DNA from 3 places in the Bradyrhizobium sp. 6(2017) genome. Region 3 is predicted to be linked to each of the others. Evidence: predicted binding sites of a transcription regulator. Region 3 holds the regulator's gene; each other region holds the start of a gene.
What was found. Region 3 encodes LexA, which represses DNA repair genes until DNA is damaged. Its sites were predicted from a motif close to TGTTCNNNNTGTGTTCNG; they were not measured.
Positions count from the first base shown of each region.

Region 1: a site for LexA is predicted at 961-978, ahead of G6P99_RS04740 (ATP-dependent Clp protease adaptor ClpS). Genes of this name have one in related genera too.
Region 2: a site for LexA is predicted at 2,059-2,076, ahead of uvrA (excinuclease ABC subunit UvrA). Genes of this name have one in related genera too.

Region 1 covers NZ_CP049289.2:993,311-1,000,302, reverse strand. The annotation lists gene G6P99_RS04745 (mechanosensitive ion channel domain-containing protein) at 1-669, opposite strand, end outside; gene G6P99_RS04740 (ATP-dependent Clp protease adaptor ClpS) at 1,007-2,746, shown strand; gene G6P99_RS04735 (helix-turn-helix domain-containing protein) at 2,856-3,137, shown strand; gene G6P99_RS04730 (tetratricopeptide repeat protein) at 3,184-5,274, opposite strand; gene G6P99_RS04725 (Rrf2 family transcriptional regulator) at 5,617-6,081, shown strand; gene G6P99_RS04720 (class I SAM-dependent methyltransferase) at 6,068-6,886, shown strand; gene G6P99_RS04715 (hypothetical protein) at 6,946-6,992, opposite strand, start outside.
Region 2 covers NZ_CP049289.2:4,977,678-4,984,669, reverse strand. The annotation lists gene G6P99_RS23190 (outer membrane protein) at 199-942, shown strand; gene G6P99_RS23185 (outer membrane protein) at 1,248-1,907, shown strand; gene uvrA (excinuclease ABC subunit UvrA) at 2,163-5,147, shown strand; gene G6P99_RS23175 (tetratricopeptide repeat protein) at 5,198-5,833, shown strand; gene G6P99_RS23170 (PRC-barrel domain-containing protein) at 5,954-6,277, opposite strand; gene G6P99_RS23165 (cytochrome D1 domain-containing protein) at 6,623-6,992, opposite strand, start outside.
Region 3 covers NZ_CP049289.2:5,388,050-5,395,041, reverse strand. The annotation lists partial or broken gene G6P99_RS25265 (ComEC/Rec2 family competence protein) at 1-39, shown strand, start outside; gene G6P99_RS25260 (hypothetical protein) at 36-263, opposite strand; gene G6P99_RS25255 (hypothetical protein) at 426-854, opposite strand; gene lexA (transcriptional repressor LexA) at 1,198-1,902, opposite strand; gene glp (gephyrin-like molybdotransferase Glp) at 2,135-3,346, opposite strand; gene G6P99_RS25240 (HAD family hydrolase) at 3,372-3,998, opposite strand; gene G6P99_RS25235 (MerR family transcriptional regulator) at 5,074-5,523, opposite strand; gene G6P99_RS25230 (mercuric transporter MerT family protein) at 5,572-5,958, shown strand; gene G6P99_RS25225 (cation transporter) at 5,973-6,257, shown strand; gene G6P99_RS25220 (GDCCVxC domain-containing (seleno)protein) at 6,262-6,486, shown strand; gene G6P99_RS25215 (hypothetical protein) at 6,614-6,922, opposite strand; gene arsC (arsenate reductase (glutaredoxin)) at 6,951-6,992, opposite strand, start outside.

The sequences.
Region 1 (6,992 bases), 4.4 Mb from region 3:
GACCAGCGACTGCCAGGCCCGCGCCAGGCCGAGCCGGCGGCGATGCAGATCGCCCTCCGGGGTGACGTCGGCGACCGACGACGGCGGATCGGCGCTGGCCAGCGCCTGCACCGGCACCCGCGCAGTCTGCGGCAGCCGCGCTTCCAGGAATGCGACCGGCCGCTTGATCAGACGGAACACCACCCATTCGGCTGCCAGCGCGCAGCCGAACACCAGCGCCAGCTTCCAGGCGATATCGATCATGAGGCCGTAGGCAGCCGGATCGTTGGCGGTGCGCACGAACCAGTAATAGAACGCGGGGAAATGCGTCAGCGTGCGCGCGACGTCGGCGACTTCGCGCGACATCTCGCCGACCTGCTCCGAGACCATCAGCAACAGCTGCGCGCCGAGACTGTCGGCGGTGAGCGGGATCGGCGACTGCTGCTCGGGGGCCGGCGCGGGCTGCGCCGCCTGCGGCGAGGCGTTGGCGATGGCGCGCAGCGTGTTGATGATCTCGCCGCGCTTCTTGTCGTCCTGCAGCGTGTCGAGCGCGCGCCTGGCCTGCTCAGGCGTCAGCGCGTCGCTGGGTGCGGGTTGCGGCGGCGCCGGCTTGGCGGCCGGCTGCGCGAGCGCGGGAGAGAGGAACAGTGTGAAGACGAGAAGGATCGCAAAACGAAGTTTGTGCGACACGAGGACCTCATAAAAATAATCGCGCGACGGAAGATTCCTTGAGAGAATCTGCCTCGCGCTCGCATCATGTCGGATTACTCCTTTTCGCCTCGATGATGTGTCGGAAGTTTGCCGCTGCGGCGGCCATCTCTTGGCATTTGTCTTGGCATTTGCCGCAACACAATCGTCACAAGCGTTGAGCCGCGTTTACGCTCTGCAGCGCGTTCCGCGCTGAGCGGACCAATCCGCGCTCCCCACACGCCAGGGCTGAGATAGGACAATCTTTCGCTTGACGAGCAAGGGCCTCTATGATGTTCTTATTTTGTTCTTTTGCGTTCCATTGCGTTGCGGGGCTCTCATGCACGATGTTTTTGCCGACGACGGACCGGTGCAGCTCTTCATCCACGACGACGATGAAACCCCGCTGGAATTCGTGCAGGATTTGTTGCGAACGGTGTTCGGAAAATCCCAGCAGGAAGCCGTCGCGGCGGCTGCCTTGATCGAAGCCAAAGGTGCTATTCCGTGCGGCCCCTATCCGGCACCGGTGGCACGGGCAATATTCAACTCGGCGAAGTGGCTGATCCGCTCCAACGGCCAGCCATTGATGATCACCTCCGAATCCGCCGACGCCAGCCGCCCCTGCGATCTCTGCGAAGCCCCGCGGGCCGTGACGGAGATTTTTCTCGCCGGTATGACCGGTGCGACCGCCTCGCTGTGCAGTGATTGTCTGCTCGCCGCACGCCGCAGCTCGGAAGAATTGCCAAGCGAAACGTTTCGATCCGCTTACGTTGCGCTCGACTGGCATTTCGCCGACGTGCCGCGCAACCTGATCGTGACGCGGGCGCGACAGTTTCCGGGTCACATGCGCGCCGACGTTCAGGTCGCGATTGAGAAGCTGCTCACCGATCCGATCCACTTCTTCGGCATCCATGAGGAATATCGCTACGAGACCCTCGACTTCGCGGCGCTGATGAAGGCCGGCCGCAATGCACCGGCGATCGCGCCGCCGCAATATCACGACGTCGACATCGGCGAGGCCGAACCGGTGAAGTGCCTCGCCAATGGACTGTGGCTGTGCCGAACCGAAGAGCTGCGCTACGCGGTGCTGCTGACATTCCATCGCGAATACAACCACGAGCCATCACTGCGGATCGAGCTTGCGGTGCCCGCCGGCGCGGCCGGCAATGCTTTCGTGCAGCGCATCTTCGCCGAGCTGGAAATAGCCGTGCATGCGGCGCGATCCTATCGCGGCAAGATCCTGTCGCTGGAGGATGGCGCCAATTATCGCGGACGTTCGCGTGGCTTGACCGTGCATCGTTTGCCGACGGTTGCTCGCGATGACGTGATCCTGCCGGACCGGACGTTGCGGCTGCTCGACCGCAACGTGCTCGGCTTTGTCGAAAGCCGCGATCTGCTGCGCGGGCTCGGCCAGTCGACCCGCAAGGGCATCCTGCTCTACGGCCCGCCCGGCACCGGCAAGACCCACACCATTCGCTATCTTGCCACCAACCTGCCCGGCCACACCACGCTGATCGTCACCGCCGAGCAGGTCGGCCTGCTCGGTGCCTATATGAGCCTTGCGCGGCTGCTGCAGCCGACCATGGTGGTGATCGAGGATGTCGACCTGATCGCGCGCGACCGCGAGGACATGGGCGGACCGTGCGAGGAATCCCTGCTCAACAAGCTGCTCAACGAGATGGACGGCCTGAAGGAGGATTGCGATATCCTGTTCGTGCTGACCACCAACCGGCCAGAAGAGCTGGAGAGCGCGCTGGCCGGCCGGCCCGGCCGCATCGACCAGGCGATCGAGGTGCCGCTGCCCGACGAGACCGGGCGCGGCAAGTTGATCCGGCTCTATGGCAAGGGCCTGCCGCTCGACGAGGCCATCATCGACCAGGCGGTGGCGCGCACGGCAAGCGTCAGCGCCGCCTTCATCAAGGAGCTGATGCGCCGCATCGCTCAGGCGAGCATCGCACGCGGCGGCGGCCGGGACGTCACCGCTGAAGACATCGACGGCGCGCTGAATGAGATGCTGTTCGACGGCGGCCGGCTCAACGTCAAGCTGCTCGGCGGAGCGCAGGGAATGAGCGCGGGGTGATGGCCGACGCATCGGGACGTCCCCGCGCTCCACTCCATCTCAAAAATGAGATAACCTCCCGCTTGCCCGCGGAGATCGAGTTGGCGTTGCAGCGAGCAAAGGGAATTGCATGACCATTCCATTCGAAAAGCTCAAGGCGCGCTTGTTGGCCAATCCCAAGGTCAGGGCTGAATACGATGCCCTTGCGCCCGAGTTCGAGATCGCTGCAGAGCTGGTCAGGGCGCGTCGACGCGCGGGACTATCGCAATCCGAACTCGCAGCCAGGATGGGCACGAGTCAGTCGACCGTCGCTCGCCTCGAAAGCGGCCAAACGCTGCCGAGCACCAAGACGCTGCTACGATTTGCCAAGGCGACTGGCAGCAAGTTCCAGATCCGGCTCTCGGCGGCGTAACGCCAAGCAACAGACGATCCGCCCGCCCATCGGCGCCGCTGGCTGATTATCCCCGCTGCACCGGCGCCAGCAGCAAGTCACGCTCGCCGGCCGCGAGACGCGCAAGCTCGTCCGACATCCGCGCCAGCACGCGGTCCCAGGCCTGCGGTCGGTCCTGGCGGAACAGCCGCATGGTCGGATACCACGGCGTGTCGGCGCGATCGCGCAGCCAGCGCCAGTCCAGCGCATAGGGACACAGCAGCCAAACCGGGCGACCGAGTGCGCCGGCAAGATGGGCGACCGAGGTGTCGACGGCGATCACGAGATCGAGCGCGCAGACGGCAGCCGCGGTGTCGGCGAAATCGCCGAGCGTCGGCGCGAGGTCGACGATATCGGAACCGAGACGCCGCAGGATCGGAGCATCATCCGGCCGTGGTTCCTTCTGCAGGCTGTAGAGCTGGACACCAGGTGTGACCAGCCGCGGCAACACGGCGTCTGCCGGCAGCGAGCGCTGGCGGTCGCCCTTGTGCCTCGGGTTGCCGGCCCACACCACGCCGACCTTCAGCCCGGCAGCGCCGGCGAGCGCCGCGCGCCAGCGCGCGAGCTTGACGGCATCCGCCTGCAGATAGGACACGTCAGCGGGAATCGTATCGACGGTGGTGCGGAAGATCCGCGGCAGGCTCAGCAGAGGCAGCTGTAGATCGAACGGCGGCAATGGCTCGCCGCGGGCGAACACCGCGACATCGGGCAGCATCGGCCGCAGCAGTGAGACCAGCGCCGGCTGCACCTGCAGGATGATCCGGCCGCCTCTGCCCGCCAGCATCGGCACATAGCGGACGAAATTGATGGCGTCGCCGAGCCCGTATTCGGCAAACAGCAGCAGCGTGCGCCCGGCGAGCGGCTCCCCCTGCCATTCGGGCTCGTCGAACACGGGATCGCCGTCACTGAGCATCTTGGTCTTGCGGCGCCACTGGTACTCTTCAAAACCCTCCTCGAACTCGCCGTTCATCAGGAGGAAATGCGCGTGGTTGTAATGCGCAAGCGGCTGATCGGGATCGAGCGCGATGGCCTTGCGCGAGGCCACCAGCGCCGCATCGATGTCGCCGGCATTGCGCAGCGCGACCGCGAGATTGGCATGGCCCTTGGCGTAATGGGGCTCGAGCTCAATGGCGCGCCGATGTGCCGCGACCGCCGCCTCGACCAGATTTTGCGCCTCGAAGATGATCCCGAGATTGGTGTGCGCAGCCGCATAGTCCGGCTTGAGCGCCAGCGCGAGCTCGGCGCAGGCGATGGCGTCGTCGACCTGCCCAAGCTCGAACAGGCAGGCGCCGAGATTGTTGAGGATGACGTGGTCGGACGGGTCGCGGGCCGAGACATTCCGATAGATGCGGAGGGCCTCCTCGCGCTCGCCCGCTTCGTGCAGGACCATCGCAAGCAGACGCTGCGGGGTGAGGTTCTCCGGATCGAGCGCCGTCGCGCGGCGAAATTGCACAATCGCGTCGTCGAGCAGGCCCTGGCGGTAGAGCGCGCCGCCGAGACCGCAATGCAGCCCGGCATTGTCGGGATCGGCGCCAATGCCGCGGCGATAGGCGGTGGCGGCGTCGCCGAGCTTGTTCTGATCGGTCAACACATTGCCGAGATTGAGCCAGACGCCGCGATAGGCCGGGTCCCGCGCGATCACCTCGCGATAGGCCTGCTCCGCCTCGACCGGCCGCCGCTGCCCGGCCAGCGCAACGGCGAGGTTGAACTTCGCCCGCGTCAGGCCGGGATCGAGCGCGATGGCGCGGCGGAATGCCGTCTCGGCCTCGTCGAAGCGCGACAGGTCGCACAGCGCAACGCCGAGCTTGATGTGCAGGCTGGCATCCTTCGGCCGCAGCGTCACGCCGCGCTGGAACGCCGCCGCCGCGCCCTCATGCTCGCCCTTCACGGCGAGCGCGTCGCCGAGCGTGGCGAATGCCGGCCCATGATGCGGATCGAGGCTGAACACCCGGTTCAGCAGCACCGCGCCCTCCGCAGCACGATCGGTCACGAAGGCGATGACGGCGGACAGATGCAGCGCCGGAACATGGTCGGGATCGGCGGTCAGGATATCGCCGCACAGCGTGCCGGCCTCCGTCGCGCGGCCAGCGCCATAATGCGCCACCGCATCCAGCAACATTCGATCAACCGCCACACTGCCCACGATACCGCCCTCGCCCTTCACAATCCCGATAGGGATTAAACGGGCGGCGCCGCCAAATCCGGCACGAATATCCCGATTGAAGAATCATAACCCGGGTGCAGGCCCTGATCTCTTCTTCCCCCTGAAAGGGGGAAGGTCGGGATGGGGGTCAGCCGCAGACGACGCTGCAAGCGGAGAGAGCGGATCCCCACCCGCTTTGCTCTGCGGAGCAAGGCGACCTCCCCTTTTCAAGGGGAGGTAAGAGGGCGACCAGGAGCGATGATGCGCCCGCCATCGCCCCTCTTGACGTCCGGCCCATCATGCAACATATGAAGTTACATGATACGCGATAGCCGTTTGTCTGGTGTGCTGCACGGCCTGCTCCACATGATCGGAGCGGGCGAGCCGGTCACGTCGGAGCAACTTGCCCAGGCGATGGCCACCAACCCGGTGGTCGTACGCCGCGTGATGGCGGGCCTGCGCGAGCGGGGGCTGGTCCGTTCGGAGAAAGGCCATGGCGGCGGCTGGACGCTGGCGCGCGATCCCGCCGACATCACGCTCGCGGACATCTATCGCGCGGTCGGCGCGCCCACCATCGTTGCGATGGGCCATCGCTCGGAAAATCCCGGCTGTCTGGTCGAACAGGCGGTCAACGACGCGCTGTCTGGCACGTTTCGAGAGGTCGAGGCGATCTTCCTGAAGCGGCTCGGCGCGGTGACGCTCGATGCCCTCGCCAAGGATTTCAAGCGCCGGCTCGCCAAGCACAAACAAAGCCTCGAGGACCAGATCCATGCAGTCAAGTGAGCAGGCGAAACCGCTGCCGTTCAACGATCCCGCGCACTGGGACAAGATGGTTGCCACCTACGAGGCGCAGTCGCAGCCGTTCACGACGCACTTCGCCGACGCCGCGGTCGCAACACTCCCGATCGGCCCGTCATCCAGGGTGCTCGACGTCGCCACCGGCACCGGTGCGGCAGCGCTTGCCGCCGCCCGCACCGGCGCAGACGTCACCGCGATCGACTTCTCCGCCGGCATGGTGGCGCGGGTCCGCGCGCATGATGTCGCGAATATCGAGGCGCGGCAGATGGACGGCCAGGCGCTCGACCTGCCAGATGCCGTATTCGATGCGGCGGTGTCGGTGTTCGGCGTGATGCTGTTTCCCAACTGGCGCGCCGGATTGCGCGAGATGGCGCGGGTGACGCGATCAGGCGGGACGGCCGCGATTGCGGTCTGGAAAAGCGCCGACGGCGCCGCGGTGCATCTGCAGCTCGCGCAGATCATCCGGCGGCTCTATCCCGACAATGTCACACCGATGCCCTGCACGGGCCTCGCCGAGCTCGCCGATCCCGGCCGCCTCACTGCCGCGCTCATCGCCGCCGGCTTCTCCGATCCGGCGGTGGCCGAGATCACCCATGACTTCAAACTCAATGTCGGCAATCCCGGCGATGTCGACAGACTGTTCGAATTCATGCCGCACTGGAGTGGGCTCGACGCGGGCCAGAGCGCCGCGGTCGCGCGCGCCTTCCGGAGCGAGATCGAGCGCGGACGGGTCGGTGACATCTTCGCGATTCCCTCGACCGCACTGGTCGCGACGGCCCGGCGGCTCTGATCGCAGTGCGGAGTTTGGCGGGCTCGGTGAGGCGGGTCTGTGGCCGTGCCGTTCTCGCCTCAGCGCGTATCGTCGTCCTGCTTCTCTCCATCGCTCGGCGGCTGCA
Region 2 (6,992 bases), 410 kb from region 3:
CCCCGCAGTGATCACTCAGAAAACTTGCAACAAAATCAGCACCTTGCGTGGTCGGCACTTCTTCCGCGAGTGTTGCATTTGGGAGACGGCGTTTCCGGTTGAATCAGCGTATAGATTCCAACCATGGCGCGGGCGCTCGCGTCTGAGATCGTGCTTCGGGACCAGTTGGAAGCCGATTTGGGAAGCTGGGGATTGATGATGAAGAAGTTTTTGCTCGCGACCGTTGCTCTGATTGCGTTCGCCGCGCCGGCGGCGGCGGCCGATCTGGCTGCCCGCCCCTATACCAAGGCGCCGCCGATGATCGCCGCCGTCTATGACTGGAGCGGCTTCTATATCGGCGCCAACGGCGGTTGGGGTTCGAGCCACAATTGCTGGGATCAGCTCCCGGGCGGCACTTTCATCGGATCGGATGGTTGCCACGATGCGACGGGCGGCGTCGCCGGTGGTCAGATCGGCTATCGCTGGCAGGCGGGCACCTGGGTGTTCGGCCTCGAAGCGCAGGGCGACTGGGCTGACCTGAAGGGCAGCAACGGCAGCGCGATCTTCCCGGGCCTGTTCACCAACCAGAGCAAGATCGACGCGTTCGGCCTGTTCACCGGCCAGATCGGTTACGCCGTCAACAACGTGCTGCTCTACGCCAAGGGCGGTGCAGCGCTGACCGACAACCGCTTCAGCACCTACTTCACGCCGACCGGCGCGCTCGGCGGCCGCGCCACCGACACCCGCTGGGGTGGCACCATCGGCGCCGGCATCGAAGTCGGCTTCGCGCCGAACTGGACCGCTGGTATCGAATACGACCACCTGTTCATGCAGGACAAGACCTACAACCTCACCACCCCGAATGGCGCGCTGTTCAGCACCATCCGCGACCGCCAGGACGTCGACTTCGTCACCGTCCGCGTGAACTACAAGTGGGGTGGCCCGGTCGTTCCGCGCTACTGATCGCACGCAGCGGATCTGATCCAGACGAAAGGCCGGCGTTGCGCCGGCCTTTTTGTTTGCGCGATCGAACGGCCGAACGCCCCGGTCCATAGCATCGGAGACCGGAGCCAGCCTCGCGCCGGCTCTCCTATTGGTACGTGCGCACCTCGCGCGCTCGTTTTCCGTGCATTGTGGTTTCCCGGTTACACAACCTCCGCGATTTCTGTGTAGAAACTTTTGCTCGTCACGCAACATTCCCGTGACGCTCCCTCCAATGTTTGGAGGGACAAGAAAATGGGCAAGAAAACGGGACTCGGACTTTGAAAATCAGGAATGTTTTGCTGGCATCGGCCGGCATGCTCGCACTGAGCACTTTTGCACCTGCGATGGCCGCCGACATGGCTGCACGCGCCCCCTACGTGAAGGCTCCGCCGCCGGCCGCGATCTACAACTGGACCGGCTTCTACATCGGCGGCTTCGGTGGCTATGCCAGCGAGGATTCCGGCAATCCGAAGATGGAAGGCGGCTTCGGTGGCGGCACCATCGGCTACAACTGGCAGGCCAGCAACATCGTGTACGGCCTTGAGGCCGACGGCGCCTGGGCTGACGTCAATGCCTCCGCCACCGGCTTTGGCATCACCGCGACGAGCAAGATCGACGCGCTCGGCACCGTGCGCGGCCGCCTCGGCTTCGCGGTCGACAAGGTGCTGTTCTACGGCACCGGTGGCTATGCCTGGATCGACAACAAGATTATCCTTAGCGGCTTCGGCCTGACTACCTCGCAGAGCAACTTCCACTCCGGCTGGACCGTCGGCGCTGGCATCGAAGCCTTCATCGCGCCGCAGTGGTCGATCAAGGGCGAGTACCTGTATCGCAGCCTGAGCAGCGAAAACTACTTCGGCGTGCCCTCCGGCGACCTCAACCTGCACAGCGTCCAGTTCGGCGTGAACTATCACTTCGGCGGCCCGATCGTCGCCAAGTACTGAGCCAGGGACTGGTCGTTTCGCTACGACCTCACACGGAAGGCCGGCGCCTAACGCCGGCCTTTTTCGTTGCCGGAACCAGCCCTGCTGACGGCTGCTGCCATCGGGCAAACTATCCGTTGATGGAGACGACTCAGCACTGGAAATCTGCCGCCGTTCTTCCTACGTTCCAGTCTTCTCACCCATCGGCGCAAGGTCCCGGCAGCACCGGCGATGCGCGCCCAAAAGGCGCCCGATCATGCGCCCGGAATTGTCGCAATGGATGAAGTGCTCAAGGCGAAGCGCCAACAGAACGCCGGCTCCTCATCGCGCGCCATCACGATCCGCGGCGCGCGCGAACACAATCTGAAGAACATCGACGTCGAGATTCCGCGCGACAGACTGGTGGTGTTCACCGGCCTGTCCGGCTCCGGCAAGTCGTCGCTCGCATTCGACACCATCTATGCCGAAGGCCAGCGACGCTACGTCGAGTCGCTGTCGGCCTATGCGCGGCAATTCCTTGAGATGATGCAGAAGCCCGACGTCGACCAGATCGACGGCCTGTCTCCTGCGATCTCGATCGAGCAGAAGACCACGTCGAAGAACCCGCGCTCCACGGTCGGCACCGTCACCGAGATCTACGACTACATGCGCCTGTTGTGGGCGCGCGTCGGCGTGCCCTATTCGCCAGCCACGGGGCTGCCGATCGAAAGCCAGATCGTCTCGCAGATGGTCGACCGCGTGCTGGCGCTGCCGGAAGGCACCCGCCTCTATCTGCTGGCGCCGGTCGTGCGCGGCCGCAAGGGCGAGTACAGGAAGGAGCTCGCCGAGTACCTCAAGAAGGGTTTTCAGCGCGTCAAGATCGACGGCACCTTCTACGAGCTGTCGGAGGCGCCGGCGCTCGACAAGAAATTCCCGCACGATATCGACGTCGTGGTCGACCGCATCGTGGTGCGCCCCGACCTTTCGCAGCGCCTCGCGGAGAGCTTCGAGACAGCACTGAAGCTCGCCGAGGGCCTCGCCGTGATCGAATATGCCGACGCGCCGGCGGCCGCGCAGGACGAGAAGAAAGAGGACAGGAAGAAGACCGCAAAGATCCACGACAAGAGCGGCCCCGAACGCATCCTGTTCTCGGAAAAATTCGCCTGTCCGGTTTCGGGCTTCACGATCCCCGAGATCGAACCCAGACTCTTTTCCTTCAACAACCCCTATGGCGCGTGTCCTGCCTGCGGCGGCCTTGGCGTCGAGCAGCATATCGACGAGGACCTCGTCATCCCCGACAAGGAGCTGACCTTGCGCAAGGGCGCGATCGCGCCCTGGGCGAAATCCTCCTCGTCCTATTACATCCAGACCCTGACCGCGCTCGGCAAGCACTACAAGTTCACGCTCGACACCAAGTGGAAGGACCTGCCCAAGAAGGTGCAGGCCGCGCTGCTGCATGGCTCCGGCGACGACGAGATCAAGTTCTCCTATGAGGACGGCGTCCGCTCCTACGACACCAAGAAGCCGTTCGAGGGCGTCATCACCAACATCAACCGCCGCTACCGCGAGACCGAGAGCGAGTGGGCGCGCGAGGAGCTTGGCAAATATTTCTCCGACGTGCCCTGCGCCGGCTGCAACGGCTATCGGCTGAAGCCCGAGGCGCTGTGCGTCAAGATCGGCGGCAAGCATATCGGCGAGATCTCGGAGCTCTCGGTCAGGCGCGCCGGCGAATGGTTCGAGACGGTGCCGGCGGCACTGAACGCGCAGCAGAACGAAATCGCCGCGCGTATTCTCAAGGAGATCCGCGAGCGCCTGACCTTCCTGCTCGACGTCGGCCTGAATTACCTGACGCTGTCGCGCTCCTCCGGCACGCTGTCGGGCGGCGAGAGCCAGCGCATCCGCCTGGCGTCGCAGATCGGTTCGGGGCTGACAGGCGTGCTCTATGTACTGGACGAACCCTCGATCGGCCTGCACCAGCGCGACAATGCCCGGCTGCTCGACACGTTGAAGCGGCTCCGCGACCTCGGCAACACCGTGATCGTGGTCGAGCATGACGAGGACGCCATTCGGCTTGCCGACTACGTGCTCGACATCGGCCCCGGCGCCGGCATGCATGGCGGCCACATCGTGGCCGAAGGCACGCCCGACCAGATCATGCGCAACCCGAAATCGCTGACGGGCAAATATCTGACCGGCGAGCTGTCGGTTGCGATCCCGGACCGGCGGCCGCCGAACCACCGCCGCACCATCAAGGTGATCAACGCCCGCGGCAACAATCTGAAGAACGTCTCGGCCGAAATCCCGCTCGGCCTGTTCACCTGCGTCACCGGCGTCTCCGGCGGCGGCAAGTCGACATTGCTGATCGATACGCTGTACCGCGCGATCGCCCGCAAGCTGAACAACGCCAGCGAAGGCGCCGCACCGCACGACCGCATCGAGGGCCTCGAGCACATCGACAAGATCATCGACATCGACCAGTCGCCGATCGGCCGCACGCCGCGTTCGAACCCCGCGACCTATACCGGCGCCTTCACGCCGATCCGCGAATGGTTCGCCGGCCTGCCGGAGGCGAAGGCGCGCGGCTACGAGCCCGGGCGCTTCTCCTTCAACGTCAAGGGCGGCCGCTGCGAAGCCTGCCAGGGCGACGGCGTCATCAAGATCGAGATGCACTTCCTGCCCGACGTCTACGTCACCTGCGACACCTGCAAGGGCAAGCGCTACAACCGCGAGACGCTGGAGGTGCTGTTCAAGGGCAAGAGCATCGCCGACGTGCTCGACATGACGGTCGAGGAAGCCGCCGAATTCTTCAAGGCGGTGCCGCGGGTGCGCGAGACCTTCCAGACCCTGCACCGCGTCGGCCTCGACTACATCCATGTCGGCCAGCAGGCCACCACGCTCTCAGGCGGCGAAGCCCAGCGCGTCAAACTGGCGAAGGAGCTGTCAAAGCGCGCCACCGGCCGCACGCTCTACATCCTGGACGAGCCGACGACGGGCCTGCACTTCCACGACGTGGCAAAACTGCTCGAGGTGCTGCACGAGCTGGTCGCCCAAGGCAACACGGTGGTGGTGATCGAGCACAATCTCGAGGTCATCAAGACCGCCGACTGGGTGATCGACCTCGGCCCCGAAGGCGGCGACGGCGGCGGCGAGATCGTCGCCTGGGGCCCGCCCGAGGACATCGTCAAGGCGCCGCGCAGCTACACCGGCAAATTCCTGGCGCCGGTGCTGAAGAAGGCCAACAGCAAGCCGAGGAAGAGCAGCGCGAGCGAGGCGGCGGAGTAGATTGGGATCCCTGATGTCCCAAGGCGTCAAAACACTTCTGGCTTGGTCTTATGGGTGTTGACTGGTTCCGAAGGCAATCTTGGTCGCAAGAAGATCAGACCGAATTTTGGCACCGCTTGCGCAAAGCGCGAGAACAAAATCGGCCGCAGTATGTCTTTATCCAAGGCTTCACGCTATTGGAGACAGGTCCTCAATACTACGCCAGCGCGATAAAGCTTTTCGACTACGTGATCGATCGTTACTCAGATTCGATCAGATTCGTACAAGCGCTCTCCGCAAAAGCCGACTGTCTTGCCGCGTCGGGGGACATTGAGGGCGCCCTCGCGTACTATGAACGCGCGATCCAGACGATGCGCATCAAGCCAAATAATCAGACATGGGCATGGCTTGATTTTGTGTGGATCGTCGCGACAAACGAACTCTCGAACTACTACGAGACGGCCCTCGCGATACTTGATGAGTTCGGAAGTCAACCACCATTGTTTCCAGTTACTGCGTTCCGCTTCTACGGCAGCCGCGCCCTCATTCAGAGCGCTTGCGGACTGACCGACTCGGCCAGGAACGCCGCACGCACGGCTCTTGCTGCCGCGGACAAAGAGGTATCCGGACTGCGGTATCATCCGAAGCTCGGCGTCATAGGGTCAAGTTACCGCGACATCAGGGAACGACTTGCCGCGATCGTATAGCAAGCAAGTAGCCCGGATGAGCGAAGCGATATCCGGGGACCTGCTGTCAACGATGACAGCTGATCCCGCATGTCGCTTCGCTCATGCGGGCTACGACGTTCGGACAACCTCAGCTTCTCGCTACACCGCCCAGTAATTCGGGTGCGTGTAGCGGTCGCCCCAGTCGAACGCGTCGCCGTCCAACTCGGACGGCCCTGTGCGCAGGTCCTCCAGCGTCACCTCGGCCTCGAAGGCCTGCCGCTCGGGATCAAATCGCAGCGCGGTCCATCTGACGGGAAAGTGGTGGTGGGTACTCAGCACGCCGCCGGTCTTGATCACGGCGTAGGCCACTGTTCCGCTCACCTTGTCGAGCATCAGCCGCTCGATCGATCCGAGCTTCGTGCCGTCGCGTCCGAACACGCAGACATGCTCGACGCGGTCGCTGGGCACCAAGGTATGATGCATGGCATCCTCCCTGTCTTCCCTTGTTCGGCCGAGATTATAGCATTGGCGCTCACCGGGCGTGCAGAGATCGTGTCTACCGCGGTGCGGCAAACCCGCCCTGTATCGCGTGTGGCATCAAGGAGCGTTGCGCCGGTGTTCCCACATCCGTCATGGCCGGGCATAGCCGTCCGAAGGACGGCGTCGCTTCCGCTCGCCTACGTCCCGGCCATCCACGTCTTACTTGCTGCAGAAGCCAAGACGTGGATGCCCGGGACAAGCCCGGGCATGACGCGTGTTGGGTGAATTGGCCAAACGGCTGGCACCGAATTCGCAGCGCTATCGGTACATTACTCCGCCAGCACCGCCCTACTCCGTCCTTCTGAGAAACGCCCCAAACGCCCTTGGCCCGTCGCCGACCTTGATCTCGCCCACGACCTTCAGCTCGGCGGCATCGATCACGCTGAGCGTGTTGCTCTCCCAGTTCGCGACCACGATCCGCTTGCCGTCCGCCGTCGCCTCGATGCCTTCGGGGTAATCGCCGACATTGATCCGCTTCAACGGCTGCAAGGTCGCGAGGTCGAACACGCTGACCTTGCCGTCATACTGGTCGGTGACGAAACCGCGGCCCTGCGCCAGCGCCACGGCATAGGGGCGCAGGCCGACATGGACGCGGCCGATTTCACGCGCGGTGGCGATGTCGATCACGGAGACGTCGTTGGAGCCGACATTGGCGGTA
Region 3 (6,992 bases):
GCGACACCGGCCGAGACCGACCTGCAGGGGGATGATTAGCCGTTGCCGGGCGAGGTGCCGGTCGGCAGCTCGAACAGGCCGAGATGGTACTCGTCGGAATCGGGGCCGGCGTCGGGCTTCTTGACGAGGGTGAAGACGGCCTCGGGAAACTGCTCCCAGACCTTGAGATCATCGGCCGTCACTGTCAGCCAGCCGAACCGGAACAAGTAGCGGCCCGGCTCGGTGACGCGTCCAGCCTTTTGCCATGTGACCTTGTCGACCACTGCGCAGGTTTCCGTGAGTGCACGTCTTCCGTACGCGATGATGCGCCAAGGCGCTCGCCGATGCAAATCTCCTCATGCGCCCCGGAAGCGGAAATCCGGGGTCGCTCGAAATCGCTTAAGGTCATCCGCCGCCGAATGGCTCATTCCGCGGCGACGATGCGCTCAACCCAAAAACAGCGACGCGAATGCGGAGGGGCGCCGCTCCACAACCTTCGGCTTGTGCTCGACCTGCGGATGCAGTGCCGGCAACTGCAGCACGCTGACGCGCTGTCCCTCGACGAGCTGGGTTACCAGAACATGGCTGCCGTCGGGGAATTCGACCGCATCATGATGGCGATCGGGCACGTCGGGCTCGACTTCGTTGAACACGCCGACGCGGAAATTCATCGTCTTGGTCCAGATCCAGCGGCTGTCGTAGCGAACGTTCTCGGCGAAAGCGAGCTCGGTGCCCGGCAGCATGCAGACCGCGACAGTGGGATCGTTCTCCGAAGCAAAGCCGCGGGTCGACGTGCCGCGGAAAGTCGTGGTGATCAGCGTCTCTCCGACAATGGCGGGGCGCGATGCCACGGCGTGCAGACTATAGTCACACATCGGATGGCTCCTCTTTTCGAGGTAGCGACCCGTGCCTCTCCCTGAGGCGCAGGCCTCTACCAGAGTGGACGATAGCAAACGAGTGTCTGCTCGTTTCTGGGCGATTGTACGACTGGCCGTCGAACGCCTCAATCACAAACGCGCTACACTGCGCGAGAGGTATCGGGGCGCATCCAAGCTGGTCCGCACGCTGCGCTATCTTCCAAGGAACGATCCGATCTGTTGCTCGTTCCTGGATCGGGACGACTTTTTCTTCAAATCGTCATCCCGCTCCATATGTCTGTTCGAGCATGGTCTTTTCGGAAAACCGCTTCGCACTTTTCCGGATCATGCTCCGCCGCCGTCAGTATTTGCGATACAGCCCGATCAGCTTGCCCTGGATGCGGACCCGGTTCGGCGGCAGGATGCGCACTTCATAGGCAGTGTTGGCCGGCTCGAGCGCGATCGATGCACCGCGGCGGCGGAAGCGCTTCAGGGTGGCTTCCTCCTCGTCGATCAGCGCCACCACGATGTCGCCGGTGTTGGCGACGTCGTTGCGCTGGATCAGCGCCATATCGCCGTCGAGGATGCCGGCGTCGACCATCGAGTCGCCGCGTACCTCAAGCGCATAATGCTCGCCGGAGCCGAGCATGTCGGGCGGCACGCTGATGGTGTGGCTGCGGGTCTGCAGCGCCTCGATCGGCGTACCGGCCGCGATCCGGCCCATCACCGGGACGGCGACCGGACGGTTGCCGTCGTCCTCGGCGATCGGCGGCGTGCTGCTGCGCTTGCCGAGGGTGCCCTCGATGACGCTTGGCGTGAAGCCACGGCGGCCGTTGCCGCCGCCGGCCGACAGCTCGGGCAGCTTGATGACCTCGATGGCGCGGGCGCGGTTGGGCAGGCGGCGGATGAAGCCGCGCTCCTCCAGCGCAGTGATCAGGCGGTGGATACCGGACTTCGAGCGCAGGTCGAGCGCATCCTTCATCTCGTCGAAGGAGGGCGGCACGCCGGCCTCTTTCAGACGTTCATTGATGAAACGCAGAAGTTCGTACTGTTTGCGCGTGAGCATCTCGAGTATTCCCCCGGTTGGTAGCGTCGTTCGATTCCGAGACTCTTCAGTTGGGGCCTTCAGACGGGGCCTGATCTCGGGAGCGCAATGCTCCCTGGCGGCTTCCCGATTGTAGACACCAGCACTCGAAACAAATCATGAACGGACACTATATGTTCGATATGTGTTCCGCAACCACTTAATTTCCGGTGAACGCATCAGGCGGCGCGCAATCGGCTAGCCCGCGAAAACCTCACTCAGGCAGCATCAGGATCTCGCATTCACTGCCCTTGGCGGCGGCGGGGGCGAACGGCGGACGCACCAGAAGTGCCCGTGCCGCAGCGAGATTCCCGAGCAGCGAAGAATCCTGCTGCATCACCGGAGTCGCGATCGGCGCGCCGTCCTCGCGCTCCTCGAGACGCGCGCGCAGATAGTCCTCGCGCTGGTCGTTGGCGGCGAGGTCGCGGCCGAGCAGGGCGGTCGTGCGGACATGATGGATCGTGTTCCGGCCGCTCAAAGCCCGAATCAACGGCACCAGAAACAGGAAGGCGCAGACATAGGACGATACCGGATTGCCGGGCAGGCCGATCACCCGCATGGCCCCGAGCCGGCCGTGCATCATCGGCTTGCCGGGCCGCATCGCGATCCGCCAGAACGCCATCGCGACGCCCTCGGCCTCCAGCGACTGCTTGACCAGATCGTGGTCGCCGACCGAGGCGCCGCCGGTGGTGATCAGGATGTCGGCGCCGGTCTCGCGCGCCCGGCGGATGCCGGCGGTGGTCGCTGCCACCGTGTCGGCGGCAACCCCGAGATCGACGGTCTCGGCGCCTTCGGCGCGCGCCAGTGCCCGCAGCGCATAGCCGTTGGAATAGACGATCTGGCCAGGGCCGGGCCTTGAGCCCGGCATCACCAGCTCGTCGCCGGTGGCGAGCACCGCGACCTTCGGGCGGCGGCGCACCGCGAGTTCCGGATAGTTCATGGCGGCCGCCAGCGAAAGCGCGCGGTCGGAGAGGCGGCTGCCACGGTTCAGCAGCAGGTTGCCCTCACGGAAGTCGACGCCGGCCGGGCGGATGTGCCGTCCTGGGCTCGCAGCCTCCGTGATCGAGATGTGGTCGCCGTCGAGCCGGGTGTCTTCCTGGATGATGACGGCGTCGGCGCCATGGGGGATGACGCCGCCGGTGAAGATCCGCACCGCTTCGCCGGCACTGAGCGTCCGCTCGAACGGCCGGCCGGCGGCGACTTCGCCGATCACCTTGAGACGGGCCTTGAGATGAGCCGCATCGGCGGCGCGCACCGCGTAGCCGTCCATGGCCGACATCGGCTCCGGCGGCTGGGTGCGGCGCGCCGCGAGGTCGTGCGCCAGCGTGCGGTGGTAGGCGGCATCGAGCGCGACCATCTCCTCCGGCAGCGGTTCGGCGCCGGCAAGAACGGCGGACAGGGCATCGGCAACCGGCATCAGGGCCACGCGCAAAACTCCTCAAGGCAAATGGTCAAATACCAAGTGCGGTCAGCGCCCTTGCCACGTCATCCGTCGATGTCACGTGGATGGCTTGAAGGCCGCGCGCCCGCGCACCTTCGATATTGGCAGCCAGATCGTCGAAGAACAGGATCCGCGACGCCGGCACGCCGATCGCTTCTATCACATGATCGTAGGCCGCGGCGTCGGGTTTCCGAAGGCCGATGTTCGAGGACAGGAACACGGTCCGGAAGTGGCTGAGCAACTCGGCATAGGCGACCGAGAAATGCGCGACATGGGCCGGGTTGGTGTTGGAGAAGGCGTAGAGCGGCATTCGCCTGGCGGCGGCCGCGAGCAAGGGGGCGATGCCTGGCATCTCGCCGGTGAAGATCGAATTCCAGCCCTCGAGGAATTGCGCGTCGGTGAGCTCGACGCCGAGTGACCGGCGCAGGCTGGTAAAGAACGTCGCGTCGTCGATCCGGCCGATCTCGTGATGCTTGTAACTGTCGTCGACGACGAAACGGCCGGCGAGGTCGGCCGGCGCGCAACCGGCATGCTGTGCCCAGTGCGTCATCGCCTTGTCGAGGCTGATATCGAGCACGACGCGGCCGATATCGAACAGCAGCACGTCGACGGAAGTGGGAGAGAGTTGCGAGGTCATTGCGTGAAACCATGTACGAAAATTGCGGGCAGGCGGCAATCTCCCCGATTTGTGCGGCAGGCATGCGACTTCCCTGTCGTCCCGGCGAAGGCCGGGACCCATACGCCGCAGCAATTGTAGTGAACGGGACTCGTCGTTCCAGCGACGCTCAACAATATTCTTTTGTGGTTATGGGTCCCGGCTTTCGCCGGGACGACGGTGAATGTGTGGCACGGTCTGTGGGGCATGCGCCCGCATTCTCGCGACATGATTTGTCCGAGCCTTGCTTCTCGTTCCGCCCTCTCCTTGAAGAGGGCGCAGGGAAAGCCGGGTGCCGATCGCACCCATGGGCCCCGAGCAAAGGTAGAAAGCTCGGGGGTAGGACCACAGGTGTAACCGGAGCAATCCGGCTTTCCCTGCGCGATGGCTTACGGATTATTTCGTGCTCTCCCCGGCGAGACTGGGCTTTTTTGTCACCGCCTTCGCAAAACGCTTTCGCGCTTTGCTTGGGGACACCGGCCGCTAGGGCGTCAGGACCACACGACTTCCCCGTCCGCTTCGCGTGCTCTCGTCAGTCACACGCTCGGCGTCCACCGCATCTCACCGCAACACCCGTGACGATGCGCAGCGCCCCTCGATCGGGTGAGACGGGGAGATTCATACACTGAGTTGGGCGTGCCGATAAACAGAAAGATTTTTGCGCGAGGGGCTTGCGCCGTCGGGCAACTCAGTGGCAGGGCGGCACCGGCTTTGGCGCATCAAGGCACCCTCGGAGCCAGCCTCTCACATCCTCGAAAGCGCCAGGCCGAAATAGGCGATCAGCGCGCCGGTGCTGAGAATGATGACGACGAGCGCTTGCTCGGAGCGTGCCTGCAAGGTTTTCCGGGTCACGGTGATGACGGTCCATCTTCGAAAATCATTCTGTTCAACTAACGTGGGTTCGTGTCCGTTCCGGCTCCCTCCGAGGAACTTTCGGCTTGTCCTGGAAGCACTGATGCAGTCCGTGAAGACCCCTCGCAATTGGGCTGCCGTGGGACCCCAGGTCGCCTACCGCACCTCGACCACCGTCCTCCTTCACGAGCGTCCAACCGGTGCGTCAGACATCGGATATTTGGCTAGTCGGCCGGCCGGCATCCAGAATATCAAGCACCGGACAGTCGGGGGTGGCGCCGTCGGAGCATTGCGCAACCGTTTCCGCCAGGATGGATTCAAGCTTGACGAGGTCAGAGAGTTTTTTACGAACGTTCGCCAGATGTGCGCTCGCGATCTTGTGCACGTCGGCGCACGGAGCGCGTCCTGGCCCTCCCAGAGCCAGCAAGGCGCGAATCTCCTCAAGTGTGAACCCGAGGTCGCGGGATCGCCGGATGAAGACCAATGTCCGTCTTTCGGCCGGTCCGTAGACCCGTCGACCGCTCGCCGTTCGGAACCGCGCGGGCAGCATTTTGATCCGCTCATAATAGCGGATGGTCTCGATGTTCACGCCGCTGAGCTCGGATAGCTCGCCGATCGAGATGTTTCCGACTCCCGAAGACGTGATGGCGCGCATGAAATAGCCCTTGATCCTGTAGTCACTACAGGATGCATGGTTTAGCGCATGATGAGCAATCAGGCGGATCACATTGCCGACAATCGGCAGCGACAAAGGCTAATCGCGGCGGGCGGCCTGCTTGGCGCGCTTGCGGCGTCGTCTTGCTGCATCCTGCCACTTGCGCTGTTTGGCCTCGGGGTCAGCGGGGCCTGGATCGGGAACTTCACCCGGCTGGCCGCCTATCAGCCGTACTTCATCGCCGCCACGCTCGTGTGCCTCGGGCACGGCTATTGGCTGGTCTGCCGATCCTCAACGCGCGCCTGCGCCGATGGCGAGGCCTGCGCGCGCCCGCTGCCGAACCGCATCGTCAAAACCAGCCTCATCCTCGCAACGATCCTTGTCGTCGCCGCGCTCGGCCTCGACTTCATCGCACCTCTCTTTCTTGACTCATGACTGGAGAATTTCCCATGAACAAGCTTGTCGCCGTCGCGGCTTTTGCCGTCGGCATCATCGCTTCGCCGGCAGTGATGGCCGCAGACAAGACGATTGTCCTGGCCGTGAACAATATGGATTGCGCGGCCTGCCCATCCATCGTCAAGGGAAGCCTTGAAGCCGTTCCCGGCGTTGCCAAGGTTGCGGTGTCCTACAAGGACAAGACCGCAACGGTTGTTTATGATGATGCGAAAGCCGATGTGAACCAACTCACAACGGCGACCACCAAGGCAGGTTATCCGTCCGCACCCAAGGGCTGATCCGATGCTTCTTGAATCAACGATCACCTGTCCGCACTGCGCCGTTGCGAAAACGGAGATCATGCCGACCGACGCCTGTCAGTTCTTCTATGAATGCACCGGCTGCGGCACAAAGCTAAAGCCCAAGTCGGGCGATTGTTGCGTGTTCTGTTCCTACGGCTCGGTGCCGTGTCCGCCCATTCAAGCCGTGCGTGCCGGCGAACCGGGTACCGCCTCCTGCTGCGCGTGACAGGCGATGACCAGCGCGCCGATCCAAACCTCGAGCAACTGGCTTGGCAGTGTGCACACCAGCGTCAAGTCCGTCCGTGTCGGCCACGCCGCTTCACACGTGAGGCTGCTCGTCGAATGAGAGCCGATCAATCGCTCTTGGGCCGGTGCGTCAGCATCCCGATGGCCAGCATACCCATGCCGCCCAGCGTGACGCCCGTAGCGGCCTGGAGGAAGAAGTTGTCGGCAGGTCGCAACTCGTTGAGAGCGCCATTGCCCATCACCACGGTCGCTGCATAGCTTTGCAGAAAGTAACCTCCCAGCGCACCAGCGATCAGGCCCGCGGCGCTGTGGCCCCAGAACCCGAATGCGTGGTCGCGCACCACCGCGGCGACGAGATGAGCGCCAATGAATCCGGCAACGATCTGGATGTAGAGGTTGGTCGCGGTCCAAAGCATCGGTCGCTCCATTGGCCGCATCGTCACTTCATCGCGCCGCGACCACTTCGCCGTCTTCCTTCACGAACCG